Regions from separate parts of the Fictibacillus halophilus genome, predicted to be linked through region 3. Evidence: riboswitches for the same ligand, from Rfam matches in the RefSeq annotation. Region 3 holds a riboswitch; each other region holds the start of a gene.
The links. Region 3 has a riboswitch for thiamine pyrophosphate ahead of tenA (thiaminase II). Riboswitches for the same ligand answer to the same signal wherever they lie in the genome.
Positions count from the first base shown of each region.

Region 1: another riboswitch for thiamine pyrophosphate. It lies ahead of thiT (energy-coupled thiamine transporter ThiT); the one in region 3 lies ahead of tenA (thiaminase II).
Region 2: another riboswitch for thiamine pyrophosphate. It lies ahead of tenI (thiazole tautomerase TenI); the one in region 3 lies ahead of tenA (thiaminase II).
Region 4: another riboswitch for thiamine pyrophosphate. It lies ahead of thiD (bifunctional hydroxymethylpyrimidine kinase/phosphomethylpyrimidine kinase); the one in region 3 lies ahead of tenA (thiaminase II).

Region 1 is NZ_JAEACF010000001.1:1,045,071-1,052,847, reverse strand. Features, by position in the region: gene sdaAB (L-serine ammonia-lyase, iron-sulfur-dependent subunit beta) at 1-255, opposite strand, end outside; gene I5J82_RS05575 (DAK2 domain-containing protein) at 352-2,028, opposite strand; gene I5J82_RS05570 (Asp23/Gls24 family envelope stress response protein) at 2,044-2,406, opposite strand; gene rpmB (50S ribosomal protein L28) at 2,641-2,829, shown strand; gene spoVM (stage V sporulation protein SpoVM) at 3,052-3,132, opposite strand; gene I5J82_RS05555 (thiamine diphosphokinase) at 3,237-3,881, opposite strand; gene thiT (energy-coupled thiamine transporter ThiT) at 3,878-4,450, opposite strand; TPP riboswitch at 4,539-4,645, opposite strand; gene rpe (ribulose-phosphate 3-epimerase) at 4,666-5,313, opposite strand; gene rsgA (ribosome small subunit-dependent GTPase A) at 5,313-6,203, opposite strand; gene pknB (Stk1 family PASTA domain-containing Ser/Thr kinase) at 6,206-7,777, opposite strand, start outside.
Region 2 is NZ_JAEACF010000001.1:3,065,404-3,073,180, forward strand. Features, by position in the region: gene thiO (glycine oxidase ThiO) at 1-633, opposite strand, end outside; gene tenI (thiazole tautomerase TenI) at 617-1,237, opposite strand; TPP riboswitch at 1,307-1,413, opposite strand; gene I5J82_RS15685 (hypothetical protein) at 1,567-1,836, shown strand; gene I5J82_RS15690 (stalk domain-containing protein) at 2,074-2,973, opposite strand; gene I5J82_RS15695 (pullulanase X25 domain-containing protein) at 3,109-7,446, opposite strand.
Region 3 is NZ_JAEACF010000001.1:1,334,716-1,342,492, reverse strand. Features, by position in the region: gene I5J82_RS06985 (energy-coupling factor transporter transmembrane component T family protein) at 1-149, opposite strand, end outside; gene I5J82_RS06980 (ABC transporter ATP-binding protein) at 133-1,584, opposite strand; gene I5J82_RS06975 (ECF transporter S component) at 1,598-2,179, opposite strand; gene tenA (thiaminase II) at 2,181-2,885, opposite strand; TPP riboswitch at 2,970-3,077, opposite strand; gene I5J82_RS06965 (manganese-dependent inorganic pyrophosphatase) at 3,211-4,140, opposite strand; gene I5J82_RS06960 (glutamate synthase subunit beta) at 4,248-5,726, opposite strand; gene gltB (glutamate synthase large subunit) at 5,752-7,777, opposite strand, start outside.
Region 4 is NZ_JAEACF010000001.1:679,462-687,238, reverse strand. Features, by position in the region: gene I5J82_RS03700 (hypothetical protein) at 1-23, opposite strand, end outside; gene I5J82_RS03695 (winged helix-turn-helix domain-containing protein) at 20-604, opposite strand; gene I5J82_RS03690 (hypothetical protein) at 793-1,032, opposite strand; gene thiW (energy coupling factor transporter S component ThiW) at 1,103-1,615, opposite strand; gene thiE (thiamine phosphate synthase) at 1,622-2,296, opposite strand; gene thiM (hydroxyethylthiazole kinase) at 2,293-3,195, opposite strand; gene thiD (bifunctional hydroxymethylpyrimidine kinase/phosphomethylpyrimidine kinase) at 3,182-4,006, opposite strand; TPP riboswitch at 4,093-4,198, opposite strand; gene I5J82_RS03665 (IDEAL domain-containing protein) at 4,567-4,797, shown strand; gene I5J82_RS03660 (DUF4349 domain-containing protein) at 4,929-5,840, opposite strand; gene I5J82_RS03655 (YecA family protein) at 6,035-7,063, shown strand; partial or broken gene I5J82_RS03650 (APC family permease) at 7,130-7,777, opposite strand, start outside.

The DNA.
Region 1 (7,777 bases), 290 kb from region 3:
CGCTATTGTAAGCGCATCCACAATTCGAGTATCAAACGTGTCATAATCAAGAATTCCGCCAACAATCGCTACATCCGTCCCATGACCACGATAGGTTTTAGCAAAAGAGCCATAGAATGAGATGGTTGCGTACTTAGGTTTCCTGCCAAATAGGCTTCTCGCTACTCGTCCGATTCGTGCAGCGCCGGCTGTATGTGAACTAGAAGGTCCTATCATAATGGGACCGATAATATCAAATACACTTTTATATTTCATGACGTTCTCCTTCAAGTTGCATTTTTTCCCAATAAAATAAGTATTCCCTCTTAACTTTATCACACTTTAAGTTTAAGAGAGAATACTTTTCATTTTTTACTCTACTGATAAGATGAATGAATAGATCGGTTGCTTACCGTTATGAATTTCAGCTTCAGCATCTGGATACTTTTCTTCAATAAATTCAGCAAGTTCCTGCGCTTCTTCTTCAGAACTATCTTCACCATAGATAATCGTAACGATCTCTGAATCTTCATCGAGCATATTTGAGAGTAGTTCTTTCGTAACTTCTTGTTTATCTGTCTTAGAAGTTAGAATCTTTCCTTCTGAGATCCCCATAAAATCACCTTTTGCAATTTCAACACCATCGATCGATGTATCACGAACTGCATAAGTGACTTGTCCTGACTTAACAGAAGTAATGGCTTCATTCATCTTCTTTTCGTTCTCTGCCATATCAGCAGAAGGATTGAAAGCTAATATAGAAGCGATACCTTGTGGCACTGTTTTTGTGCGGATGATTACAACTTCTTCATCAACAACACTTGCAGCTTGTTCAGATGCCATGATGATATTGCTGTTATTAGGAAGAATGAACACTTTCTCAGCATTAACCTCAGCAATCGCTTTTACGATATCTTCTGTACTTGGGTTCATCGTTTGTCCACCTTGGATAACTGATGCACCCATTGATGAAAACATCTCTTCGATTCCTTCACCCATCGCAACCGTAACGATACCATATTCCTTTTTCTTCTCAGGAGTAGATTGTGAGTACGAAGGAATCACTTCGTTCTCGCTCTCTAAAATCGCTGAGTGTTGCTCACGCATGTTTTCGATCTTGATGTTGATCAAGCTGCCATAACGATGTGCAAGTGTTAGCATGTTACCAGGTTGTTCCGTATGGATGTGAACCTTTACTACGTCTTCATCAGCAACAACTAGCAAAGAATCACCATGTTGACTTAACTCATTACGGAAGTTGATCTCATCGAATGGATTACTTTTGATCTTTTTATCTTCGAACCTTACCATGAATTCTGTACAATATCCGAAATGGATATCTTCCGTCTTCATGTGCATCTGAGCTTTATGATGCTCAGCGTTAACAAGATCACCCATGGAAGGAGCGTTAACAGATACTTTTGGCAGCTCTTTGCCTTCTAGGACAGCCAAAAACCCTTCATAAACAGTGACTAACCCTTGTCCACCAGAATCAACAACACCCACTTCTTTTAGAACTGGAAGTAGATCAGGAGTACGGTTTAAGGAAGCTTTCGATTCTTTAACAAGCTCTTTCATAATGTATAGGATATCGTCTGATTTTTTAGCTTCTTTTACTGCTTTTCTTGCAGCATCTTTAGCTACAGTTAAAATCGTACCTTCTACTGGTTTCATTACAGCTTTATACGCAGTTTCTACACCTTTATCAAATGCATTGGCAAATTCAGCAGCGTTAATCGTCTCTTTTCCTTCGATTGATTTAGAGAATCCTCTAAACAACTGTGAAAGAATAACACCAGAGTTTCCGCGCGCTCCCATAAGTAGGCCTTTTGCAAAAGCACTTGCAACAGCACCAATTTGAATAGAAGTGTTTTTTTCTACTTCTTTAGCACCAGAGGTTATCGTTAAATTCATGTTCGTTCCTGTATCACCATCTGGTACAGGGAAAACATTAAGTGCGTCGACCATTGCTGCATTTCTTGTTAGATTTGAAGCACCCTCGAGTACCATTTTTGAAAACTTTTTTCCATCTAATACTTTTAAAGACACAAAACTTCCTCCTAACTAAGGGGTTGTCACCCTGACACCCTGAACATAGATATTGACTGAGTCAACCGCCAAACCAAGCATTTGATCCAGGGTATATTTCACTTTGTTCTGAACGTTATGAGCCACTTCAGAAATCTTTGTTCCGTAACTAACGATGATGTACATGTCAATATGTACTTCATCCTCTTCTTGTCGAACAACGATCCCTCGGGAGAAATTTTCACGTCCTAAAAGTTCAGTTATTCCATCCTTTAATTGCTTCCTTGATGCCATGCCAACAATTCCGTAACAATCAATTGCGGCTCCACCGGCGATAGTGGCAATTACTTCATTAGAAATATCAATTTGACCATAGGTTGTTTTCATTTCAATGGACATGCTTACATCCCCCTTTAATTTGTTAAATGGCTAACAAATATTTTACTATACATCAGCCTATTTTGAAAGGACTACTACATTTCACACTATGTAAATAGTATTGTCAAGGAAATTTACTTGAAAACCTTTTACGAATATGTTGCATTGCTTCTGAAGTCATGCTAATATTATTTAGTATTTAACATACGATTGAATTGATGCAAAGCTTTTTTGCTGTAAAGGAGGTTCACCTACATGGCTCGTAAATGTTTTATTACTGGAAAAGGACCTAAAACTGGTAACAAGCGTTCTCACGCAATGAACAAATCAAAGAAAAGCTGGGGAGCTAATGTCCAAAAGGTTCGTATTCTTGTGGACGGAAAGCCTAAACGCGTATACGTATCTGCTCGTGCCCTTAAATCTGGCAAAGTTGAACGTGTATAAATAAAAACAGCAGCAGCCGCTGCTGTTTTTTTCTTTGTCCAAAAGCACTTTGATAACCAAAATAGATTCAAGTGGACAGTATTTTTTAAAAAGTCGACAGTAAAAAGCTGAAAGCGGACAGTATTTTTTTTAAACCGGACAGTAAATTTTAAAAACTAGACAGTATTTTATTATCATTCATAAAACCAAACAAAAAAAGCGCACAAGCGCTTTTTTTGTTTGTTATCCTTTTTTGAAAGAACCTAAGACGGCACGTACGAAGCCTCCCAAGAATTTAGGAAGTTTAATGGTATAAAATTTCATCTTACCCCTCCTCCAGGCCCATAAAAAATGATAAGAGCTAAACATAAATACTTTATTCCCCTTTTTATAAAAAGGTGCTTTGGGGGCCTGTATTCCGTGATTTTTTAATCACGGCTCTTTACCATCAATATTATGCCGGAGTCAAAAGAATAAGTACCACTTTTATTTACAAGCTCATTGGAAACACATAATGATGATCCAGCCTGAAGCTTAGCTTGTTCTAACGGATATTTAAATCCCTCTAAAGTTATGCCTGTCACTTCTTCACTTTGAGCTAGAAACGAGATGTATGAATATCGATGATCCTGCTCAATATCATAACATCCCGGTAAATGTAGAGAGATTTCATTTCTGTTATCAATAATTTTAACGTCTGTACGTACTCTCAGAGATCGATATAATAATTGGATGTTCATCAATTCATGATCTAATCTTCCACCAGTAGCACCAAATATGAGTATTTGTTCCGGGTTCTGTTCCAACGCCCACTCTAGTGCGAGCTCCATGTCTGTAGCATCTTTTTCAGATTGATATTTGTTCACTTTTATGGATGAGTCTAAAATAATTTTTTTCTCATCATCAGAAACAGAATCAAAATCGCCAAATGCATGCTGAGGGAAGATGCCATTTTTTAATAGAAAGAGCGTTCCTCTGTCGACACCGATCCAAATGTGATTCCTTTTGAGATCATAGGGCTTTAGATCAGGGATCAGATGTTCAGGACCACCTGCGACGATGTTTATCTTCATGCTGCTTGGTGATGACCATTACGTGCGGCATGTAGTAGTTTCGGTGCTGTATTCGTTAATAGAATGACAACTAGCGCCGTAATCGCAAAAATAACAACCATAAATGATCCATTGTATAAGAACGAATAAAGCCAAACATTCATTTCTTTTGGAGCAAATTCACTAAAGAAAATAACACCAGATAATACATGCGAAATTAACCTTAACGTACATCCTACAAAAATCCCTAGAACCATTAAAGCTGTTCTTTTTGATCTATTTTGAGCAAGTGATGGTGCGAATGCACCTGCTACTCCCGCTAAAGCAAATGCAAGCGGATAATCAAGTATGACTTGTGCAAAATAATAAATTTGAGGATTGATAAGAAGTTGTAACAACCCAACGACTAATCCGGTAAAAACCCCTGCTTTTAAACCTCTTCTAAATGCTAAAAGAAAAATAGGAACCATTTCGAGAGACACCGATCCACCTTGTGGCCAAATCCCTTTGAAGCTGATCAATCCTAAAATGAGTGAAAGTGCAGCCATAATCGCAATTTCAGCCATTAATAGTACTTTACCATTGTTCATTAATACTCCCCCTAGTATGTCGTTAGAATAAAAACAAAAAAAGCAACCGGCATGTGAGCTCGGTTGCTTTTGAGTTTTACATTCAAAAAGTCATACGACTCCACATCCCTACGCAGGTATGATCCAGCTTCAGGTTCAAAGGGTCGGGAGAACACTCCCCTCTCAGCCCTTTAAAGGACTCCCCCTGTGGTTGCTTATTTTATTTTTTCAATTAATTATACACCACGAATGGCTGCTATTGCATCCTTTAAATCTTTCTTCCCATAAATGGCAGATCCAGCAACTAATACATTCGCACCAGCCTCGACACAAAGACGAGCCGTTTCAGGATTCACTCCACCATCAACTTCAATTTCAACATTCAATCCTTGAGTTTTAACTAGATCGGATACTTCTTTGATCTTGGGCACTACACTCTCAATGAACGCTTGTCCACCAAATCCAGGATTAACGGTCATTAACAATACAAGGTCAACATCTTGAAGTATATGTCTGATAGAGTCTACTGAAGTAGCTGGATTAATAACCACACCAGCTTTTACTCCATGTTGTTTAATCAGTTGCACCGTTCGATGAAGATGTGGTGATGCTTCTACATGCACAGAAATAATATCAGCACCTGCTTTTGCAAATTCTTCAATGTATCGATCTGGATTTTCTATCATTAGATGTACATCTAATGGAAGTTTCGTTACAGGGCGAATCGCCTGAACAACAAGCGGTCCAATCGTGATGTTTGGTACGAAATGACCATCCATCACATCGACATGAATATAATCCGCACCTGCTTCTTCTACAGCTTTTATATCATCGCCTAACCTGGAGAAGTCAGCCGACAGAATGGAAGGAGCTATTTTAATCATCAGTACCTCCGTTTTTGATCTTTAATTTCTTGTAAAAAGCTTACGTAATGGTCATAGCGGAACTCTGGAACGACTCCATCCTCTACTCCCTTTTTAACTGCACATTTTGGTTCTGACGTATGTGAGCAGCCTCTGAACTTGCAATCTCCTCGAAGCTCATTCATCTCTGGAAAGTACATCGATAAATCTTCTGCCTCAATGTTTAAGAAGTCTAACGAGCTAAACCCAGGTGTATCAGCAACTAACCCATTACCGAAAAGAATGAGTTCCACATGACGAGTCGTGTGCTTCCCTCGGCCTAAATGGCTTGAGATCTCGTTTGTTTCAAGCATTAACTCTGGATTGATCGCATTTAAAAGGGAAGACTTACCTACACCAGACTGCCCTGCAAAGACGGTAACTTTATCCTTGAAAAGCGGATAAAACATTTCAAGGCTATCATCTGTTTTCGTCGAAGTTGGAATGACTTCGTAACCTAGTGTTTTGTACGCCTCAATATAATGGTTGATCTCCTCAATATCATCAGCTTTCTGTATAAGGTCCATTTTCGAGATACAAATAACAGGCAAAATATCGTTCGCTTCGATGTGAACAAGGAAACGGTCTAATAAAAGCGTGCTAAAATCAGGTTCAGTAGCTGAAAAAACAAGAATAGCTTGGTCTACGTTCGCGATAGGAGGACGAACTAATTCGTTTCTGCGTTCCTTCACATCAAGAATGTATCCATCTGTTATATTGCTTGACTCGTATTCTACCCAGTCCCCTACCAACGGATTTACTTTCTTTTTGCGGAAATTTCCTCTTCCTCTGCATTGGAAAACTTCAGACTTACCATTTTCCTTAACGTAATAAAAACCGGCTAACGCTTTAACAATTCTTCCTTCAGGCATGCTTAATCACCATCGTCCCCTTCCTCATCATCTCTACTCATCCGTCCACTAGCACCTCTAGCGTCATCATAATTGATCGTCTCAGATTCCTCTTCTTCTCCGTTGATATACACAACGTATGAAGCAGAGCCACCTTCAGCAATCGTTAGAGGTAGCTGATATTTCTTTTTGTCTGTGACCTGTTCTTCCACAAACACTTCATTTGAGGCATTCTTATCTGAAAATACAATCTTTACTGTAACTGGCTCTCTTTTGTCCTTCTTATCTACCTTTACTTCAATATCTTTTGTTACCTTTCGATCTTCAGCAGGTTGGTCCTCTTCAGTAGGTGGTGGTTCTTCTTCTACTGTTTCTGGACCATCTGAAAGAACAACAGAAATGGTTGCTCCTTTTTCAACTTGAGTGAAAGGCGATGGAGTTTGCGAGATTACTCTTCCTTTTTCGACTGTATCAGAGAACTCTTTAGAGAATTCAACTGTAAGTCCAGCATTATCAGCAAACGTTTTTACATCTTGCTCAGATGCACCGATTAAGTTCTCAACTTGAACCGTTGGGGTTCCAGAACTAACCGTTAGTGTAACTTCCGTCTCTGCAGGTGTTACTTTTTCATCACGATCAGGACTTTGTTCGAGCACAGTACCTTCTGGCTCAGTGTCTGACTCTTCATAGTTGATATTGACCTGTCTGAAACCATCTTCTTTTAAACGTTCTTTCGCATCTTCTACATTATAGCCTTCTACATCAGGCATATTTTCCTTTTCAGGTCCTTTTGATACGAATAATGTGACGATTGCTTGCTGTTTCACTTTTGTTCCTGGAGTTGGATCTTGCCTTACTACAAGACCTTCTTCTATCTCGGGATCAAATATTTCCTGCCGTTTCACTTCAAGACCTTCGGCTCTCAAGCTATCAAAAGCATCTACATATTCTTCTCCCACAACATCTGGAACACCTACTTCTTCAACATAAAAGATAGAAGGCATCATTGTGAAAGCAGCAATTCCCGCTCCGCCTAATAACAGAAGTGAAATAAGTAAAATGAGCCACCAGTTTCTTTTCTTCTTAGGTTTCTCGGGCTTTTTTTCTTTTTCTCTTTCTTCTACTTTCTTCACAGGTGTTTCGATAGGTGGCGCGACTATAGGAGGAATGTACTTTGTTTTTTCATCTTCCTCGTTTTCTTCGTTCCATTTTTGTTCATACATACGGTCTGGATCTAACGCTGAATTCATATCCCTCAACAGTTCATCAGCACTGTCATATCTTCTTAAAGGATTTTTAGCCAACGACTTTAATACAATATTCTCCACACTTTGTGGGATTTCAGGATTCAATCTTCGCGGTTCGATCACGTTTTCCTGAAGATGTTTTAGCGCAACAGACACCGGTGAATCTCCAACGAACGGAACTCTCCCTGTAACCATTTCATAGAGTACAGCACCAAATGAATAAATATCTGATTTTGCATTCGCGATACCGCCTCTCGCTTGTTCAGGTGAAAAGTAGTGAACAGATCCAAGAATTGAGTTTGTATGTGTGATCGTTGCTGAAGTAATAGCGAGCGCGATTCCAAAGTC
Region 2 (7,777 bases), 1.7 Mb from region 3:
CCACACCCCACCAGCTACTATGACGGAATCAGCATGAAACGTTTCTTTCGTTGTTATGACACCTGTCACCCTGTTGCCAGTTTGAAGAAGCTGAACCACTTCCGTATGCTCTTTTATCTCGGCACCGAGAATCTCTGCGGACTGATATAGGGCTCGAGTAAGCTTAACTGGTGACACTTGACCATCTTTTTCAAAATAGAGAGCTCCCTTTACAAGTGGCGACAACGCAGGTTCTTTCCTAAGCAGGTCGTGTGCTGGAAGCCAAAAAACTGCTTCACCTTGATCTTGACGCTTGGCCGCTTCTCTTTTTAGTTCATCCGCTTCTTCCTCTGTAAACGCCAGTTCATAGATTCCTTTTTGAATGAGTTCGATGTCTATCCCGCAAACGTTGAAAAGCTCCTGTGATAGAGAGCTGAAGGAATCCCGACTTTCTTTTGCCAAGGAATAGAGTGGATGGTCGGTCTTAAACTCCATCTCAGCTCCGAGCATGCCGGCTGCAGCACTAGACGCCTTACTTCCTATGGTTTCTTTTTCAAGAAGCAGCATACGTTTGTTTTGTTTACAAAGCTCATAGGCGATGGAACAGCCGATCACGCCGCCTCCAATAATGATGGCATCATACGTTGTGCGCATCCCACACCTCCAGTTGTTGTTTGTACAGTTTTACAGCTTGTAGTGGTGATTTTGCTTCTAAAATACCTGACATGACGGCGATTCCAGATGCACCTGTTTTAATGACATTCCGTACGTTTTCTGATGTGATGCCTCCGATCGCGATGACCGGAAGTGTAGTTTGATCCACTACACGTTGAAGCTGATCTAACCCTCTTGGCTCCGCATTACGTTTGGAAGCCGTCTTAAAAATATGACCATACATGATGAAGTCGGCGCCGCTTTGTTCAGCATCCTGTGCTTCTGAAACAGAATGAACAGAGCAGCCCATCACCATTTCAGGCAGAGCTCTTCGCACTTGTGACACATCTAAACTGTGATGTGCCAGCTGAACACCTTTTACGCCTGTGCAAAGTGCTACATCCACTCGATCATTTACAATAATTTTAGTGGAAGGCACTCCTGCTTTCTGAAGACGTTCGATAAGATGACTGACTTCTTTGGCAGACTTTGTTTTTTCCCGTACATGCAACATCGTCATATACGGATGAATGCTTTCCGCTATAGTTACTAACTCATCAACACTTTGCCTGCCCGTGGTAATCACATGAAGCTGTTTTTCCACAATAAAAAACCACCTCCTTTATGTAGCAAAGAGGTGGTTTCACAGTTTTAAGAAAAATGGCAAGTTTATCTGATCCACACACCACTTCCCTACGCTGGTTCTAACCAAATCAGGTTCCAAGGGTCTTAAAGTTCACTCTAATCTCAGCCTTAACAAAGGCACCCCTAGTAGTAATGATTATTTAATTTTCTATAAGACTAGTTTAACGTTTAAGGGCTTTCATAACAACCAGTGAGTTATATTAATACATTTATTATCACCTTTCATGTCTAATTGTCGCTCACCTAGGGAATACCATTTACATGAATTAAATGAGGAGTGTGGTGTGAATGAAGTATTTTATCAACGTTAACAAAAGTGTAGAAGAAGAGTATGGAAAGATGTTTGTTTATGATCCTGAACGCAACAAGGAGAACGAAGACGAGCTAGAAGTGTTGAACAATCTTGACGAACAAGACAAAGGAAAACCTTATATTTTTCCGAAAAGCTTCTTGTTAGAGGTTTCGGCTGAGGATTATAAGAGGTATGCTGAGGCAAAAAGAAATAATAAAGATCTGAAATCAGTTACTGAGGCTATATTAGAAAGGTATAAAAGATAAGAGCTACCGAATTAAGTAGTTCTTTTTGCTCTATGAGTCAAAATCTCATTCCTATGAGTCTAAACTAGGTTTCTATGGGTCTAACTCGCCAATCTATGAGTCAAAATAGATGTTCGATGAGTCCTGCTTCATTCTATGAGTCAAAATCCAAGCTTTATGGGTCTAAGCTAAAACTCTTTGGGTCATTCCCCCATTTCCCCACTCAAAAAGGATGCCTCATCATGAGGCACCCCTTTTTTACGGACGAATAAACATCTGTGTCCAATATGTCTTGTATCCTGTTGTACCTTTTATATAACCCACACCAATTTGTGAGAAGTTATCACTTAAAATGTTTGCTTTGTGACCTGGGCTATTTATCCAACCTGTCATAACGGCACTTGTTGTCGTATAACCAGCAGCAATATTTTCTCCTGCAGAAGTATACGTGATACCAAACTGTTTCATCATATCAAACGGTGAGCCATATGTTGGAGACGTGTGGTCAAAATAGTTTTTTACGAGCATATCCCTAGATTTTTCTCTTGCTACATTGCTCAATGTAGGGTTTAAAGATAACTCTTTCTTGCCGTTATTTAAACGATATTTATTAACAGAAAAAAACGTTTCAAGTTCATACACATTTTGCTTACTAATTGTTCCAGTAGATAAGTGAGTTTTATATGTTGGATCGGTTAGATGAAGTGATCCTGTTTCTTTATAAGTTGCTGTATTTGAACTTTCATCCCAAGTTACATCAAATCCGTATGCTTCCCCAACTAAACGGAGGGGTATGTATGTACGATTATTAATAATAGCTGGTTTAACATCAGATTGCTGAATATAGAATTTATTACTAAATTGTTTTTCTAAAAATGGTGAATGAATGTTGATAGCAAGCTTAGCCGTTGTTCCAGCCTTTGATAATTGCGAGGTAACCATGTTTGTTGATGAATTCCATTTTACTTCAGCGTTCATTGATTCAAAAACCGGTCTGAGCGGAACTAACAATCTATTGTTTTTCACAATAGGTTTCTCATCTGGAAAAACAACACTATTATTTCCAATTTTCACATTAAATGATTCCGCAGATACGTCTGCGCTATTAATTCCTAGGACTAATAGACCTGTAGCAAGTAGACTCACAAAATACTTCATACTCTTACCCCCTCTAAAATCATATATGAATATAGCATATTTTTTCTTAAGTAAATCTTTAAAACTAAAACAGTAAAGAAAATGTAATCTAAGGAAAAAGATGCCACTCCCCAAGAGAAGCAGCACCCTATCAAACTAATTCTTATTAATCGTCATCAAGATATCCTTCGTGTTCTTACCAATCGCTCCACCGTCATTTTTGAAAATAGTAGATTTATTCTCTTCTGACGGTTCGATATGAATGTTCAGCTTGTTCTCTCCTGCACTCAAGTTTACCGTGTGCGTGAACGTCATGTCATCGTTAATCGTAACCGGCTGACCGTTGATCGTCATCACACCTTCTTTAATGGCATTTCCTTTTAGGGTGATCGTGTCTGATGTTACAGTCTGGCCATCCGTATGAGAGGTAACGACAACCGGCATATCGATCCATCGTAGGATCTTATCTTGAACGACCATCGAATTACCGCCTTGGTTCGTGACAACAAAACTCAGGTCTGTTCCTGTTGCACCATATCCGTAATAGCTTACATCATCATCGTTTGGATTACCCGGTGTATGGTCAGCAAGACCCTCTTGATCCCAAGAGCTGTTCTTTGCGTATTTGTACGTAATGACTTCACCTTCTTGCGCTTCAAACGTATATTCATAATCGTTTGTTACGGCGCCGCCACGCGTCATCTTCCACGCACCTGTGTTCCAGCCGTTCTTGCTGCCTGGCATCGTAATATCCACGCCTTGTGGTGTATAGGCTGGTGCGTTCACTTTCATTGTGACTTTTACCATAACAAGGTCAGGCGTAACCTGAACGGCGTTCGACTTCACACTGTTACCGGCTTTGTCATAGATGTGCACTTCGTAACTGTAGACTTTTCCGTTCGTTACGTTCAGATCTTTATACGTTGTGGCACTTGTATCAAGGACTTGGTCAATGACTTCTCCATCACGAACAATCGTGAACAGATATGGCTCGTTCGCTCCTTCTACAGACCACTTCAGATTCACTTGTCCTGACTCTTGCGCTGGTTTCTCTAATGTTACAGATGTTGCAGGAGCAGTCGTGTCATCGCCTTTTGTAAAGGTAACCGTCTTTGTTTCACTTGTGACCCACGTTCTGCCTAGGTCGGTTGAGAACGCGTAACGATATTGATACGCTCCCTCTTTAAAAGGTAAGAAATCTGCGCTAAACGTGTTGAATTCTCCGTTTTGTGCTGTGTACGTTCCTTTGTGAGATGTCCAGTTCGTCTTGCCTGGCTCTTTTACTTGCAGCTCACTCTGTAATCCTTCTGCTACATCGGTCTCTGTTTCACCAGTGATTTTGATATCTGCTGAAACCGTTTGTGGCTTAGATAGGTCGATCACACCATTCTTTAACGCTGTTACATTTGAAATGTTATAGTTTCCGTCCTTTAACGCCACATGAGGAATCGCAGCTTTTGATTCTGTTTTTAGAGATTCGTTGTTGTTTTTATCAATTGCAACGACAGCGAAATAGTATTTACGTCCGTTATCCAAGTTATCAATCTTAATTGAGTTGCCTTTCGTTTCTGCTACCTTTTCATAAAAAGCACCAGAGATTGTGGTCTGATAGACAGCGTAACGTTTTGCGTCACCTTTCCATGAAAGCGAAACAGAGTGACTGCTTTCTGACGCTTTTACATCTTTCACCGCTTTTGGCGCTTTCAGATTCTGGTGCTTATCCGAAACGAGCATACGACCACTCATCGCAGGAACGGTTACTGTTAGCTTTCCATCCTTTACAGCTGTTTTGTATTTTTTGTTAAGCTGATCTGTTAGCTTTACGTTGTTTACGATCAGCTTCTTCACGTCCAGTTCAACGGTCTTATCTTCGTTGCCGCGGTTTGTGATTACAAGAGCTGCATTCTTCTTATCTGTACGTGCGTAAGCAAGCACATCTTTTTCAGCGTATAGATGGTGAAGCTCACCATAGCTGAAGAGATCATGGTAATCACTACGCACTTTTCCAATGTTTTGATAATGCTTTACAAGATTTTTGTCTTCAGAGCCCCATGGATATGTTCTTCGGTCGTCCGGATCTTTAGAGCCCGTAACGCCCGCCTCATCTCCATAATAAAGAGTTGGTGCACCAGCATACCCCATCTGTAAGATCGCCGCGAGCTTCAGTCGTTTTACGCCTAGCTCGTGGTCATACTTTGGATCCAGTTCAGCACGCTCGTAAGAATCTGTTCCGTTTCCTAGGATAAACGCTGCACGAGGTGTATCATGAGAGCCCATCAAGTTCATAAGCGCATAGAATGCTTCTTGTGGGTAATCTTCAAACACTGCGTTCATCTGGTTTTCTGCGCCTTCTGCGTTACCGTTCTTCAAGTAATCGATCATCGCACCGCGGAAACGGTAGTTCATCACAGAATCATACAGATCGCCAAGGAAGTATTCAGATGCATCATCCCAGATCTCACCTAGGATTAATGGATCTTCTTTCTTGCCTTCCTTCAGTTCTTTTCGGAACTCTCTCCAAAACTCTGTATCTACTTCGTTCGCAACGTCCAATCGCCAGCCTGATGCGCCACGATCTAGCCATGATTTTGCAGCAGAATCTTTGTCATACATGATATAGTCTGCGAACGGCTTGTTGTTCAACTCAGAATCATAGTCTACTGCTTCACCTGGAATCGATTTGATTTCCGGAAGTGAGTCAAAGCCCCACCACGCCTGGTATTTATAAACGCCGTTCACTTTTTCGTTCTCGATGTTAAACCAGTTATGGAAGCCGTATGGACTAAACTCTTGTCCTTCTTTCTTAAACTTCGCTTCTGTTTGTTTTTTCGCTTCTGTTTCTGTTAAGCCTTTCGTACTCATCAGGTCGTAGATGCTTGCCCAATATTCGTAAGCTCCGACCGTTTTATATTTTCCGTATCGGTCAAAATAGATCGAATCGTCTCCAACATGGTTGAATACACCATCGAGGATTAAGTGCATCTTGCGTTTTTTTAGTTCTTTTGTAAAAGCCTTAAATTCTTCTGGTGACCCAAACATCGGATCCATCGCTTTATAGTCCGTCGCATCATACTTATGGTTGGATGCTGCATGTGCGACCGGGTTTAAGTAAAGTGTATTAACGCCAAGTGACTCGATATAGTCTAATTTCTTCTGGATACCAGCAATATCGCCGCCAAAGAAATCGTTCGACCAAATCTCGTCTCCATCATAGCCTTCTGTTTCTGCTTGACGAGGGTTGTCTGGCAGCTCATTCCAATCTCTGTGCTCGATCGGCTCAGTGCCACGCGCTGTTGTTTTTGCTTTATCGTTCTTTTTGTTTCCGTTATAAAAACGGTCCGGGAAAATCTGATACACAACCGACTCTTTCATCCAGTCAGGTGTTTTATAAGACGGATCGTACACGGTCATCTGGAATAGAGCGGCGTTCGTATCGGCTGCTGCTCCTTTTCCACCTTCACCCGTATCTTCTCCATATTCTTTTACCGCATCTCCATCACGCGCGGTGAATTTATAGCCGTACACACCTTTTTCTTCAGGTGTAACTGTAGCTTCCCACAGCTCAATGTCTTCGCCGTTCACTGTCGTCCAGCCAGCATTCACCATATCTTTTACCGTTGTATTGCCGGAGTTATAGTTACGAAGATATAGCTTTGCGCCAGTCAGATCGCCCTTTTTCGTTTGAAGGCGCAGTGTTACGTCTTGTCCAGCTTTGATCGCTCCAAACGGCGCGCGAAACGCTTCGTTCCATGTATCATGGTGAAGCTTGCCTGCGTTCACGCTGCCATCAGGAAGACCCGCGTCATAGTTCGTGTACACTTCTTTTGTGTCATGATTGTAGAAAAACGTGATCTCTGAGTCTTTTAGTACGTTCAATTTCAAGTTGTCTGTCGGGTAATTTGGTGCATCCCAATTGTTGCCGAGCACAATCTTAAATTCGTGCTTTCCTTTTGGCACTTGTGCGGTGTATGTGTAGATGTTGTCACCGTCTTCATCTTGTAAAAGAGCGGTTGATTCACCAGGTGTCCACTCGCCACCTGCTCCGATATCCGGCTGGATGTCACCTACGATTCGCGGTGTTTTTTCGGCAGGAAGTGGTTCTGGAATCGTTAATTTATGAGTCGTATCGTCGTAAACGAATGTCACTTCTTTTTCCGTGTCGATCGTCAGCTTGTAGTTGTCGCCACCTTGTTTTCCGTCCACTCCATAGTTCTCATCCCAAGAACCATTGATCGCCACCTTGTATTCATAGGTGCCGGCAGGAAGTTTTCCAGTAAGCTTGTACTTTCCGTTCGGTTGAAGTTCCATTTTTGTAGCAGTGTCTGCAGGGTTCCAGTCACTTGAACCGCCAAGTTCAGATTGCAGATCTCCAACAAGCGTCACGGTGCGCTCCACAGCTTTTGTTGAAGATGGTTGTATGAGTAATGCAGATGCAAACGTTTGCAAAATTAGCGTAAAAAGCAGTAACCAAGAAACTCTGTTGCTAGATTTCATTTTCCTCACTTCATTTCCCCCTTTAATTGGTGTGCAAATTAGCGAAAGCGTTTGCACAAATGCTTTTAAGATAACGCTTTCATTCCTTTTATTATGCCATGTTTTCTTTACTTGGAAATGAGCCGTTCGGCTGATAAAAATGATCTTAAATGGGTATATTTTCATATTTTTCAGATAATAGGGATCGAAATACGGAATGCGATTATTATTTTGGGTTTGTATAGCACTGTAGGTTATTGAGATGTGTGGGAATGCGGGAACTTTGTATGTAAACAGGTGTAGGATGTGCGTAATGCGTGTCGAAATGTGTGTAAGTTATCTTGAAGTGTGC
Region 3 (7,777 bases):
AGAAATAAGATCACAAATGAAAAACCAACCATATAATTCAGATCATGAATGGTGATGGCAAATACGAACAAACCCAATATCGTTAATAGTTTTAAAGAAGGATTTATGCTGTGTAACCAGGTGTGTTTGCCATTAAATAATGAGTTCATGCAGAATCTCCTTCTCGACTTTTGTGCTTTTGTTGAGTTGATGATCAGTTACAATTTTACCGTTCTGTACCTCCCATAAGCGTGTTGCAAACTGATCTGTAATATGGCGATCATGTGTGACCATTAGAATGATCGTTCCTTTTTGACGCTCTTTCTCAATCCATTCTAAAATTTCGAACGTGTTTATGGAGTCTTGACCAAAAGTTGGTTCATCAAGAAGTAAAATGATTGGTTTTTGCAAAAAAGCGGTTGCCACACTTAGACGTCTCTTCTGACCGACAGAGAGGTGGTAAGGATGTTGGTCCTTCTTACTCATCAATTCAAGAGAAGAGAGTATCTCTTTTGCATTTGTTTCAATTTCCGGCTCGTTTTGTAAACCATAGGTAACTTCGTCGAATACCGAATGAGTTAAAAATTGATATTCTGGATTCTGAAATACGAGGTAAACCTGTCCAGATATATCTTTCGTTTTTTGAATACGTTTCTCATTCAAAAGATAGATTCCAGATGTTTTAATGAGCTGCATTAAAGCTAACAATAATGAACTCTTTCCTGCCCCATTTTCACCCATTATCGTAATCCATTCTCCTGATTGAACTACAATATCATCTACCTCTATTTTTATTTCTCTATTTTGATACCCTTTAAAATTTTGTAGCTTCAGAGCGTTCTGATATTCAATCTTATTTACCGCGATCGGGTTTCGTTTATATTCGGTCCATGCACCAGGGTACCAAATTCCATACTCTTTGATTTTTTCCTTATAATGAGTAAAGACCATCGAAGTGTTGCCATCAGCAAGAACTTCACCATCTGGTGTAAATACAATAAGACGATCAGCTATATCCAGAATTTTGTCAATTTTATGTTCAACAATAATCAACGTTTTATCTTTCCATATTCTTTTAACCGTTTCCCAAATTTGTTCTGTTCCCTTTTCATCAATAAAAGCGGTTGGCTCATCTAAGAATATGACATCCGGTTCTAGCGCTAATACAGAGGCAATCGCTAATCGTTGCTTCATTCCACCTGATAGATGTTGAATCGGTGTATGAATGTTATCAAGTTCAAGCCCAACCTCTTTTAATAGGGAACAAATCTTGCTTTCCATCTCCTCTCGTGGCACTTCCAAGTTCTCAAGTACAAATGCTAATTCTTCATCAACATATGGCATACAGAACTGGGTATCAGGATCTTGAAATACAAATCCCCATTGATCAGGGATTTGTATTTCCTCACACTTCATAGGAATGTCTATTGTTCGTGGTACTAAGCCTGAAAGAACTTGCAATAGTGTGGACTTGCCACATCCGGAGGTGCCAAGAAGAAGCACTTTTTCACCACGATTAAAAGACAAACTCAAATCTTTAAACAGCATTTCCGATTCACCTGGAAACTTTAATCTTAAATTCTTAACAGATGTTATACTTGTCATCTAACCACCTCTGTTATTGATTTAATGCGTCATGATCCTTTTTTGACGAAGATCGTACTAAATTCGTCACACCTGTAGCTTCTAAAGCTTTTACGATAGAAACGGCAAACAACCCTGTAAATAATATAGAACCGATTAATCTAAAAACGATAAATAAGGTAAGGTTCCATGTTGAAAGATCCCCAATATATCCCTTGTAAAAGTCCATGATTAAAGATCCTGCACATGAACTTAACGCTGCGAGCGAAATGACAAAAAGGTCAAACCGTTTATAGCCAAATGCGAACAGGATAAATTCTGCAAACAATCCTTGAATGAGTCCGTATAGTAACACTTCAAGTCCAAACTCAGAACCCATTAAAAATTCTCCAGAAGAGGCAGCGATTTCCGCTAATAGTGCAACTCCAGGTTTACGAATAATTAAAAACGCAACCGTCGCTGCCATGAACCACATCCCATATATCAACTGATCGATGTGTAGACCAATTGGTTTAACAGCATAATAAAGAGGTCCCCAAATCTTATACAAGATACCAAATGCAATAGAGATGACTACCGTTACAAGGATATCCGTTAACTTTAACCCTTTTTGCATTCTACCCTTCACTCCCGATCGTGGCTGGATTCAGACTGAATGGAATCGGCCATTTTTCCAATGTATAAGCCATCTCCCAAAAAGAATATTCGTACTGACAACTGATTAAGAAATGTTGAATCATTTTGCTTTTTTCCTGGTCACTTGCGTTTTCAGCCAATTGATTCAATCTATCGATCTGTTCATTTACCAGTTCTGAGAACCATTCACCGCCATATGCAGCGATCCACTCCTGATAGATCGGCTCTTGTGGTTTTGCTCCTTTAAACGTTTCACCTATTTCTTGATAGATCCAATAACATGGTAGAATGGCAGCGATAATTTCTCCTAAGCTTCCAGACTCTGCCACTCGGTAAAGGTGTGATGTATAATGATAAGCAGTTGGAGCGGGTTCAAAACTTGTCAGTTCTTTCTCTGTCACCCCCAACTGTTTCATAAACGTCTCATGAAGTCCTAACTCAGCGTCACTAGTACCTTGTGCATGTACCGCCATCCTAGAAGTCGTATACAAATCCTCAGCTCTTGCAGCGCCCATCGCTTGTATTCTTGCAAAATGAGATAAGTAATATGAATCTTGTAAAACGTAGTATCTGAAGCATTCTAATGAAAGGTCACCATCTGCAATTCCTCTTACAAATGGATGTTGAAGGTTTGCTTCCCAAATAGAAGCGGCTCTTTCTCGTAAAATATCGGTAAATGTGTTCATATGAATCCTCCTTGTTTTATCCAACAAAAAAACCACTCTCAGCTAAGAAAGTGGTTGTATTTGGAGAATTCAAGAAATAAATAAGACTCCGCAACACCACTTCCCTACGCTGGTATAATCCAGATCAGGTTCTAAGAGTCTCAAAGTTACACTTTGATCTCAGCCTTATAAAAGGCACCCCTAGTGGTTCGTTTTTATGTAGTTGGTTTCTGTCTTAAATGATAGCAGTCTCATTTAGATTGTCAACTGTTTTTAAGAAGCACGACATTTATATAGCAAAGAAAGGGCAAAGCCTTAGTATGGCTTTACCCTTTAGAATCTTCATTTATTTGCTCATCGCTTCTGTTAAAACAGGCACGATTTGTTTTTTACGAGAAACAACACCTTTAAGAACTGCTGTATTGTTTTCTAATTTAACGTTATATGCTTCTTCAACAGATTGTGATCTCTTACCAAGAGCTAAGGCTGTAGAGTCATTTGTTAAAATATCGGTTACAACAAACATAAATAGGTCTAGACCTTTGTCAGCAATAACTTTAGTGATCGCTGATTCCAAGTCTTCTTGATGTTGTAATACATCGCTAGCATCAACCGTATTTACTTGAGCAACTTCAATTTTGTTTTCTCCAATGTTAAATTCTTTAGCATCAAGTGAAATCAATTCTTCAACTGATTTATCACTTAGGTCTGCACCTGCTTTTAGCATTTCTAAACCGTACTTTTCCGCATCTACTCCAGCAATTTCAGCAAGCTCGCGTGCCGCGGCAACATCTTCTTCTGTACAAGTAGGCGATTTAAACAACAAAGAGTCAGAAATAATTGCAGAAAGCATAAGTCCTGCAATGTTTTTCTCAACTTGAATACCTTTCTCTTTGTACATCTTGTTTAAGATTGTAGCTGTACAGCCAACAGGTTCAGCACGATAGTATAAAGGGTCGCTTGTTTCAAAGTTCGCGATACGATGATGATCAATAACCTCTAATACTCTTACTTTATCAATGTCATTTGCACTTTGTTGACGTTCGTTATGATCAACTAAAATAACTGCGTTTGTTTCAGCAGAGACATGTTCAACTAAACGTGGAGTCTCAGCTTTAAAATAATCTAAAGCATATTGTGTTTCACCGTTAATTTCACCTAAGCGAATAGCTTCTACATTTTGTCCTAATTTAGACTTTAAGTCAGCGTAAACGAGTGCTGATGTAATCGTGTCAGTATCTGGATTTTTGTGTCCAAAAATAAGTACTTTTTCCATGCGTCTACTCCTTATAAATAAAAGAATTGTTTTTTAGCCTAAGCCTTATTTTATCATATATATAAAGCTTTTGGCTTTTGGAGTTTATTGTAGCATGGAAAAAAGCCTTAAGGCAAAACCGTACTTCCCATCAACGATAGATCAACTTGACGTGCACAATCACGTCCTTCTTGAATCGCCCAAACGATTAAACTTTGACCGCGCCTAGAGTCACCTGCTGCAAATACTCCATCTACATTTGTTCTATAATCACCATGTTTAGCATTGACTTTGTTGTGTTTGATTTCCACGCCAAATTCTTTTAAGACTGGCAGTTCTGTCCCTTCAAAACCAATAGCGATGAAAACAAGATCTGCTGGCCAGATCTTCTCAGATCCCGGAATTTCTTCAAAAACCATATTCCCGGCATCATCAGATGTTCGTTTCATTTGAATCGTGTGAAGTTCTTTTAGACGACCGCTTTCATCTGATACTATTTTTTTTGTTTGGACAGAATACTCTCTTGGATCATGACCATATTGAGCAGTTGCTTCTTCATAAGCATAATCCATTGTAAAAATGTTAGGTTGCTCTGGCCACATGTTTGCATCACTGCGCACATCGGGAAGTTTAGGATGCTTACCAAATTGAACGACACTCTTACACTTTTGCCTCAGAGCCGTAGCTACACAGTCAGCACCCGTGTCGCCACCGCCGATTACGATTATATTCTTACCTTCTGCATCAATAAGTGGCTCAGAAACTTCGATATTTAATAATCTCTTCGTTGCCTGGGTTAAATAGCTCATAGCAAAATGAACACCTTCAGCTTCTCTTCCTTGAAGAGTTAAATCTCTTTGTTTCTGTGCACCTGTACAGAGAATTATAGAATCATACTCATTCTTTAGTTCTTCAGAGGTAATATCTTTTCCCACCTCAGTGTTAAGAATGAAATCAATGCCCTCTTGTCTTAATAATTTGATTCGTCTCTCCACCACATCTTTATCCAATTTCATATTAGGAATTCCATACGTTAACAAACCACCAGCTTTATCTGCTCTTTCATAAACTGTAACAGAATGACCCGCTTGGTTTAGCTGATCTGCTGCGGCAAGTCCAGCTGGTCCTGATCCAACGATAGCAACCTTTTTCCCTGTTCTTTTTTCTGGAATTCTAGGTTGAATCCAGCCGTTTTCAAAGCCTTTATCAATGATTGCTTTTTCTATATTCTTTATCGTTACAGCAGGTCCAGCTAACTCAACTGTACATGAGCCTTCACAAGGAGCAGGACAAACCCTTCCTGTGAATTCTGGAAAATTGTTTGTTTTCATTAAACGATCAAGTGCTTCTTTCCATTTTCCGCGATAAACCAAATCATTCCACTCAGGTATCAGATTATTAATAGGGCAGCCTGCAGCAGCCCCATTAATCTCAAAACCGATATGACAAAAAGGTGTACCACAATCCATACATCTTGCGCCTTGCCTTTTTAACATATCTTCAGGTTGTTTTTCGGTATATTCTTTCCAATCTTTAAGACGTTGGAGAGGCTTTCTCTCTATTGTTTCTTCTCTTGGGTATTCCAAAAATCCGGTTGGTTTGCCCATTTAAAATCTCTCCTCTCATCTCGATTTATTTCAGAATTAATTTTGTCGGCCCAGGTCTACCACTTGCTTTTGATGGGCTAGATCCAGCTTCAAAAGCGTTCATGATCGCTTCATCTTCTGTATAACCCGCTTTTTTCTCTTCTTCTATTTTCTTAATCATCTCTTTATAGTCATGTGGAATGACTTTCACAAAGTGCGACTGTTCCACTTTCCAGTTTTGTAATATTGCAGAGGCTTTTTTACTCTGAGTGTATGAAAAATGATTAATAATCATCTGCTTAACTCTTTCTGTTTCTTCAGAATCCATTAATCTCTCAAACTCAATACCTTCTTTGTTACATAACTGTTTTAATAAAAGAGGCTGATGGGTGTAGATATAGGCGATTCCTCCACTCATACCTGCTCCAAAGTTCTTGCCAACATTTCCTAAAACAACCACTCGACCGCCGGTCATGTACTCACAACCATGATCGCCAATGCCTTCGACAACAATGTTAGCCCCACTGTTTCTAACTGCGAATCTTTCACCAGCCAAGCCGTTAATGTATGCTTCGCCACTCGTTGCGCCATAAAAAGCAACATTACCAAGAATGACATTATCATCAGCTAAATATTCTGCTGATTTAGGAGGTGCGACAATTAATTTACCCCCTGATAATCCTTTTCCAAAATAGTCATTGCTGTCTCCGTTCAGATAAAGCGTCATGCCACGTGGCACGAATGCTCCAAAGCTTTGTCCAGCAGACCCAGAAAAATTAAGAGTTACGGTATCTTCAGAAAGCCCTTCTTCGCCAAATCGTTTCGTTATTTCACTACCAGCAATCGTACCTGCTACACGGTTCGTGTTTTTAATCGGTAGGTTGAGTGAAACAGTCTTCTTCATTTCTAAAGCTGCCTTTAGCTTCGGTAAAATCTCATTCATATCGAGTGATTGATCGATCTTATGATTTTGAGAAGTCTGTTTCGTACGAACACCGTCTACTTGATAAAGAAGCTTTGATAAGTCAAGATGCTTCGCTTTCCAGTGGTTTTTTGCACGATCACCAACTGTTAAAACGTCAGTGCGCCCGACCATTTCCTCCATCGTATGGAAACCGAGTTGAGCCATGATCTCACGAATTTCTTCAGCCACAAATCTCATATAGTTGACCACATGATCAGGGTCACCCATATATTTTTTTCTTAATTCAGGATTCTGTGTAGCTACACCGACAGGACATGTATCAAGATGACAAGCACGCATCATGACACAACCTAATACAACGAGAGGCGCTGTAGCAAAACCATATTCCTCAGCACCTAACAACGCAGCAAGCACAACATCTTTACCTGTCATCAGCTTCCCGTCTGTCTCTAGCGTTACGCGTTCACGAAGACCATTTAGCATCAACGTTTGGTGTGTTTCAGCAAGACCTAACTCCCAAGGAAGTCCAGTATGTTTGATACTTGTTTTTGGTGAAGCTCCTGTTCCACCATCATAACCACTGATTACGATTACATCAGCTGCGCCTTTTGCGACACCGGCAGCAATCGTTCCAACACCGGATTTCGCAACAAGCTTAACGCTAATTCTTGCTTCACGGTTTGCGTTTTTCAGGTCATGAATCAGTTGCGCCATATCTTCGATTGAATAAATATCATGATGCGGTGGTGGAGAGATTAATCCTACACCTGGAGTTGATCCACGAACATCTGCTACCCAAGGATATACCTTATTACCAGGCAACTGCCCACCTTCACCTGGTTTGGCTCCTTGTGCCATCTTAATCTGCAGTTCATCTGCATTTACTAGATAGTGGCTTTTTACACCGAATCTGCCTGAAGCAACTTGCTTAATGCTGCTTCTTCGGTTATTGCCAAGTTCATCTGGAATAAATCGAGCAGGATCTTCTCCGCCTTCACCACTATTGCTCTTTCCACCTAAACGGTTCATTGCGATAGCAAGTGATTCATGCGCTTCTTGACTAAGAGAGCCAAAAGACATCGCGCCTGTTTTAAAGCGCTTTACAATCTCTTCTACAGGTTCAACTTTATCAAGTGGTATTGCGGTT
Region 4 (7,777 bases), 660 kb from region 3:
GTTCCTTTGCTCTCCTTATTCACGTTGTGCCGCCTCCTTCAGGTTTTGGGTACATCGCCATCGAAACGTGATACACTTTCGCATGCTCTTTGTTCGGTTTGTGGTGTTTTTGTATGAGAGTTGTGAGCATATCTGCATATTCCTGCAGAAATGCATTGCGGTGGTCCATGTTAGAAAGTGCTAGTTCCATTTCCATTACTGCGCTTGGAATCTCTTCATCCTCGGATTGCTCCATTAAAGAAATGGCATCTCGCTTGATCTTCTCCGTAAGTGATAACACATGAGCTAGAGCAGTTTGATCTTGGAGCTTTTTAATCGTGTCAGCAGAGAGACCTAGTGAATCTGACAATAAAAACGAACGACCGGCACTTACATATAAAACTTCTACAAGGTTTCTAACATTCCTTGTGCCTGCGCGTACTACAAGGCCCACTTTTTCCAGTGCTTTAAGATGATAATTAATTTTTTGAGCGGAATCGTTCATTCTTTTTGATAGCTCTGTCGCAGAACTTGGCTCTTTTAACAAACTTATGAGCTCTGACCTTACAGGATGCAAAAGTGCAGCAGCTTGTTCTGGTTCTGTGACAATAAACGTCTCTGGCATGCTTTGATTCCTCTTCACTCTCATCACCTCACTTTCATTCCTACGCAAAAACATTTCTTTACGTAAAATTATTTTATTACGTCCTCACCATTTTGTCAAAGATTTGAAAAAAATATACGTCGGCCTAAAATTAGACACAAAAAAACAGACCGATTTCCGTTCAGCCTGCTTTTTGCTCATTATTCTTTTTATATGAACGGTACGATTCCAAGAATCAAAAAGATCGTGGCTATTCCTGCGTTCAACCAAAATTCAGTTTTTTGCTTAAATATTTTTCGCTCTGCTGCACGAAAGATAAAGATCACCAACAAAATTGAAAACAACACAGTCGGACTTTCCCACGACTTACCATTGTAAATAGCCAGAAGGAGTCCAAAGAACATGAGAAACATTTCTGTATACACCCAGCGTTTCGGACGTTTTTTCATCACATCGGCCCCCTAACCACCGGTTAATAGTACACAGTGTACGGTGGGGAAGCCTATCCGGTGCATATCTTCAAGCAGATTTTTCTTCTTTTGATCCTAGCCAATTTTTTGCTGCAGCATTTTTATGAAGTACACGGAGGACGACCAATCCTATCACTCCACCAACAATTGAACTGACTAAAAAAGGAATGATAAAAAAGAATGCACCCGTTTTTGACCCTAAAAAAATGGTGGCAATCGGCACCGCTATTAAAGCTCCAAGGATCCCTGTCCCAACCCATTCTCCTATTACTGCGTACGTATATTTTCTTCCTTTTTTATAAAGATAACCGGCCAAAAATGCCCCAATCATTCCTCCTGGAAAAGCAAGTAAAGAGCCGATTCCAAATAAGTTACGCAGCAAGCCGATACTAAATGCGATGGTCACCGCCGGAATTGGTCCAAGCGTTACACCTGCCATCACGTTGATCGCATGCTGAACGGGAAACGCTTTTGCTACTCCAGCCGGAATCCAAAATAAATGTGAACAAATGGTCCCAATCGCGACCAACATAGCCATTACCGTAAGTTTTTGGACAGATATCTTCACTTATGATCCTCTTTTCGCCGTGTGTACAGCACGAAGCAGATTACTAGAAATGGCTGAAGGATCAACTGCACCACTGATTGCTGAAATAACAGCAACACCGTCAGCACCAGATTTAATGACTTCACTCGCATTTTCAAGTGTAATCCCACCGATTCCAACAAGTGGAACGTTAATATGATTGTTGCGAAATTCCGCTATGAGATCAACTCCAACAGGCTTCTTCGCATCAGGTTTTGTGGACGTTTGATAGATCGGTCCAGCTCCAATATAATCGGCACCATGTGCAATGGCGTCCACTGCTTCAGCTAGAGTATGAGCTGAAACACCTAAAAGCTTTCCTTCTGTTTCTCTACGCATAAAATCCAGATCTCCATCTGTTTGACCAACATGAAGGCCATCTGCATCTACCGCCTTCATCAAGGCTAGATCGTCATTCACGATAAATAACACATCATGTTTTTGGCAAACTTCCCTTGCACGCTTTGCCATTTCTAACTGTTTCTGGCCACTTAAGCAATTAACACCCTTTTCACGAAACTGAAAGGCGGTAATGCCACCTTCAATCGCTTGCAAAAGAATACGATAGAAATCTTCAGGTGAATTGCAGTTCATCGTACCTGCTACAAAATAGAGTGATAGATCTTGTTGTAAACGTGCTTTTGCTTGAGTTCTCATTGATTCGCTCCTTCCTTCAATACGTAATCTTGCCAGTGGATGGATCCATGAAATATTTCATGGGTAGACTCTAAACAATAGAGCTGGTCCAGAAGATTCTGTTGAAAACTTCCAGGTCCTTTGGCAGTTTTTACTGCCTCTTCAGCCGCTTTAGTGAGCATTAATAGCGCTAAAGCTGTTCTTTCAAGAACTGTTAGGTCTATTCTTTCTCTTGTAACTTCTTGTTTCATATTCGCTTGATATAGAGCTACCATTGAGGTGGCAAAACACCCTGTTCCTGTAACATACGAAAGCATAGGGTCTCCATGAGAAAGCACGATCGCTTTTTCACCATCTGAAATAATATCCTTACTTCCTGTCATTGCGATAAGACAGCCTGTTTGCTTCGCTGCAGCCTCTGCAAGCTTAATCAAATCATCTTCCGAAGTGGTCAGATCACCATCCACTCCTTTTCCTTCCCATGCGCCTTCAGCTAGAAACTGCATCTCAGCAGCGTTCCCGCAAATTGTCAGAATTGTTCGGGGTCTGACCCCCTTCAATTCTGAATATTCTAACAACAACTTCTTGACAAGCTGCTGCCTGAATGATGATAATCCTACTCCCACTGGATCGAGCACAACTGGTACTTCGGCAAGTATCGCTTTTCGTAAAGCGAGTATCATAGATTTCGCTGATGCTTCATCGATTGTCCCAATGTTTAGCACTAAAGCATCGGCTACCCCTACAGCTTCTTCAACTTCACATGCGTCATGCACCATCATCGGACTTCCTCCTGCAGAAAGGACCCCATTGGCAAGAAAGTTCATGGTTACGTTGTTCGTAATATGATGAACGAGTGGCTTTTCTTCTCTAATCTGTGAAACAAACATTTTCCATTCCTGTATTCTAGTATTGTTCATGTGCAATCCTCCTATAGGCAAAATGATTGACCGGTCCATGGCCCGAACCAACATCGATTCCATGTTCAATTGCAGTTTGTATATATTTCTTAGCATTCACTATCGCACTTTCTGGTTTTCTCCCATATGCAAGTTCAGCTGCCAAAGCTGCTGAAAACGTACAGCCTGTTCCGTGTGTATTTTTCGTTTGGATCCGCTTCTCTATAAGTTCAAACATCTCTATGCCATTAAAAACTAGATCTGTTACAAAATCACCGTTTCCAAAATGTCCGCCCTTTACTACAACATGATCAGCACCAGCGTCAAACAAGACTCTCGCCGCTTCTTCTCTTGCCTCTGGGCTGTTTATCTCTATACCTGTTAGCGCTTCTGCTTCCGGAATGTTAGGTGTGACTATTTTTGCGAGTTGGAGCATACATGTTTTCATAGCATGGAGTGCTTCCTCACCTAACAACGTTGCACCCCCTTTTGCGACCATAACAGGATCCACCACTACGTTTTCCCATGCGAATTTTCTTATCATATAAGCTGTTCTCTCAATATACTCACCTGAAAAAAGCATGCCTGTCTTAATGGCATCAGGTGTCAAGTCACTAGCTATAGACGCTAACTGAGCTTCCAACCCTTCAATTGAAACCGGAAATACCCCTTGGACACCAGTCGTGTTCTGTGCAGTGACGGCGGTAAGAACCGACATACCATATACACCTAATTCCTGAAATGTCTTTAAATCGGCCTGAATGCCTGCGCCACCTCCACTATCTGATCCTGCGATCGTAAGTGCTTTACTCACCTTAATAAGTTGTCCCATATACTCATACCTCCTAGTTGTCTATGCAAAAAAGCCACCCGCTAATTAGCGGGTGGCTTTACATTTCAAATCATAAAGGAAACTTTTATTCATCCACACCGCTTCCCTACGCCAGTATGAACTGGATCAGGTTCAAAGGGTCAAAGGTCACAACCTTCTCTCAGCTTAAAATAAGCACCCCTAGCGAAATAACATTATTGAGTTAACACAATCCTACTCATACATAAACAATAATGTCAATATTTTTTAGGTTACGTGTTTCAAAAAGTTTAACCCTCTTTAAATACGGGGAAATAATAACTAACACACTATTACAACATAAAAAACATAGAAATTAAACAATTGTAACAAAAAGATGCAACCAGAAATAAAGATGACAAATCATTAACATTTTTACCAGAAGGTGGTGAAAACAGGGTACTTTAGAAGCAATAAAGAAATTTTTTCTGAATTTTCAAACAAAATGGTTGTCATTAAGCATCTTGCTCAGTATACTAGTAGAAACCTAGAAACATAAAAGGTTAATTGGATAGGGAGATAATTTTAAGGAGGGAAACAGGATGAAAGACAAAAACGCTTCTTTTAACAAGAACCAAAATGAAATGGTGCAATACAAACAACAAAAAAGAGACCCATTTGCCTTCAGCCTTATTGCCCAAATGGTATTAGATGAGGCCCTTCACAATTATTACAAAGAGTATTATGAGAGAGAAATTGACATTGCCTTGGATACAAAAGATAAAGAACGATTTATGAGATTAAGCGCAGAATACAAAGCGTTTCTCAGTTAGCGCTTTTAAACGGCACTCCACTTAAAAAGGTGCCGTAAAAGCCAAAACACCCTTTCAGCAAACGGATCAACAATCCGTGCTGCAGAGGGTGTTTCTGACGTCCCAGTTACTGACAGGTTAAAACATGTGTTCTAAGTCAAAGATGTCGGTGATTCCGGCTTTTTCTTTTGTTCTTTTTTACGTTTAAGCCACCACACATAAAGCACAATTGCTACGATTAGCCATATCGGTGCTAATCCCAATAGACTCACCACAATTAACGAGATCGCAGACATTAAAAAGTTCACCGTATCCATAAAAAGAACCTTCGTTTTTGCCCACGTATTTAACCCTTCTGTTTGAAGTTCTTGCGCTTTTAAATTCTTTACTTCGAATTGTATCGTAACGGTTGAATAATCACTTTGATTTTTTAGAAAGTTCAAACGTCCCTCTACCTGCTCTATCTCTTCCTGCACTGCAGCAAGGTCAGCTGATATCTTCAATAAGTCTTCTGTTTTCTGTGCCTCCTTCATAAAAGCCTCAAGACGTTCTCTTACTTGTTGTTTGGCTTTCAAGCGTGAAGACAGGTCCACGTATTCTTCTGTAACATCTTCTCCACGAACATTTTCGTGTGGGGTACCTTTACTTAAACTTCGAACATCATCTAAAAAGAGACGAAAACTTTTCATTGGAACACGAACAACCATCACACCAGATTCATAACCCTTTTCACCTGTACTCGTGTTCGACTCCACCATATATCCGCCGGTGTTCTCTAACGTTTTTCGAACTGCTTCCATCGAAGGTTGCAAATTATCCACTGTAATCTCAATATCAGCATGATAAATAACTTTTCTTTGATTCTTCATTTGTTGCTCTTCTTTACTTTTATTTGATTTAGTATTTTGACTTTCTTCATTTGTAGAAGAATCCATCTTTGCTTCTGAATGACTGCTGCCACTATCTCGATCTACAGCTTTATCACTTTTCGAACTTCCGCCATTGCTGCATGCACTTAACAAAAGTACCGCAATGAATACCCACAATTCCCATCTCTTCCACATATCGTAATTCCCCCTTTTTCGCTTAGACGCTTTTTATATGAAAAAGGTTTCAGTTCCCAAAAAAACCAACCTATTGAATGATTTTTTCTATGACATTTTTATGATAAAATAGTGTCTGATGATTTGTAGTTTGAAAAAAAACCGATTTATGCTAGTATGTACAGGATAAGTAAGTGGTTTACTGGAGGAATAGCATGTCAATGATAGGAAGAAATGATCCGTGCTATTGTGGCAGCGGAAAAAAATATAAAAAATGTTGCTTACATAAAGAAGAGCAAACACGTGAAGTATCCTTTCATCAAGAAGGACTCATTAAATATGCCCTGGAAAACTATCAGCAGGATTTAGCTGCACGTACATCTAAGTACGTGAAAAAGTACCCGGTTGCTAAAGAGCAAGAACAAACATACGCAAACATTGCCGTTTGTTGGGAAATTTTCTGCTCAGAGATAAAGGATAACAAAACACCTGTAGAGCTTTATGTAGAAAAAGTGAAGAATTCTGTTAAACCAGAAGTAGCGGAAATACTAGCTGGCTGGACAACAGCAACACCATCTCTGTATAAAGTTTTAGAGCAAAAGACTGGATTCATCTTTACTGTACAGGATATTTGGACAGAAGCTGTTTATGATGTAACAATCAACGCTGCTGAAAAGCCAAAAACAGAAAGTGCTCTACTTGGAACACTCGTTTCAAACGGTATCAACCATGAGTTTTATGTTGGATATGTGGAAATGCCAATGACTGAATTACCACCGTTAAAAGCAGCAATAGAAAAGATTCAGCCTCAAAACGATCCAAAAGAAACATTCAAGAGCGAATTTCCTGCTGTACTTCAGCTCGCTTTGATTGATATTAGTGATGGTGTACCTCAATCTCAACCTGAGAAGAAGGAAACTGACGCTACTTCTACCAAAGTTGAAAAAGCAGAAGATGCAACTGATTTAAAAGATGAAAAATACAATGCTGTAACGGAGCTCGTTAAAGCGAATGCCGAGACAGAAGTTGTAAAAGAAGCAGAAAAGCTTTGGAGCGAGTACGTTACAGAAAGCAAGCCTGCTATTCGTAAAGAAGAAATTTATGCGGCTGCCCTTGACTATCTCGTGTCAAAAGATATTAGAGGAATCGCTTCTACTCAAGCAGAAACGGCAAAAAAATATGGTGTTTCACCTGCTAGTCTATCCTCACGATATCGTGAAATGAAAGAACTATTAAGCGTATAAACGATTTCTCGACTGACCCGCCTGATGTATTAGGCGGGTTTTTTTACACTGTAAAAAACAAGACCCTTATAAGGAGTCTTGTTTTCGATTCCGCTCTAGCCAATAAAAAACAGGCAGTCCAGCAACTGTTATAAAGATAGCTGTGAAACTATCAAAAGGATCGTTGACTATAGTCGCGACTACAATATACAAAGAGCCTAAAATAGCGAAAAAGGAATCACTGGAAATAACGGTACGCTATAGACTCGCTTTTGGTCTTTATTGCGTTTACGCAGTTTAAACACGGCATAAAAAGCAAAAATATAAAAAATATATACAGCAAATATAGCCATTTCTGATAAATAATCTGGATCAGTTACGATCATCATGATGATCGCGATCACGACTTGCAAATACGTAGCAGCGATAGGTGTACCATATTTTTCACTGACTTTGCTAAACGTTTTTGCCATCGGAAGCTGATTTCGTTCTGCCATAGCAAATGGAACACGAGGAATGGTTAAGATCTTACCGTTTAGACAGCCAAAGATCGATACTGCGATGCCGACAGCTATTAACTTCCCACCTAGTGGCCCGAAAAGAATCGTTGCAGCTGATGCGGCAGAATTCTCTCCTAGTCTTACGATCTCTGATGCAGGCAATATGTGAAGCAGTGCAACATTAACTAACAAATAGGCTGCCATTACGACTAAGATTCCTCCAATGATGGCTTTA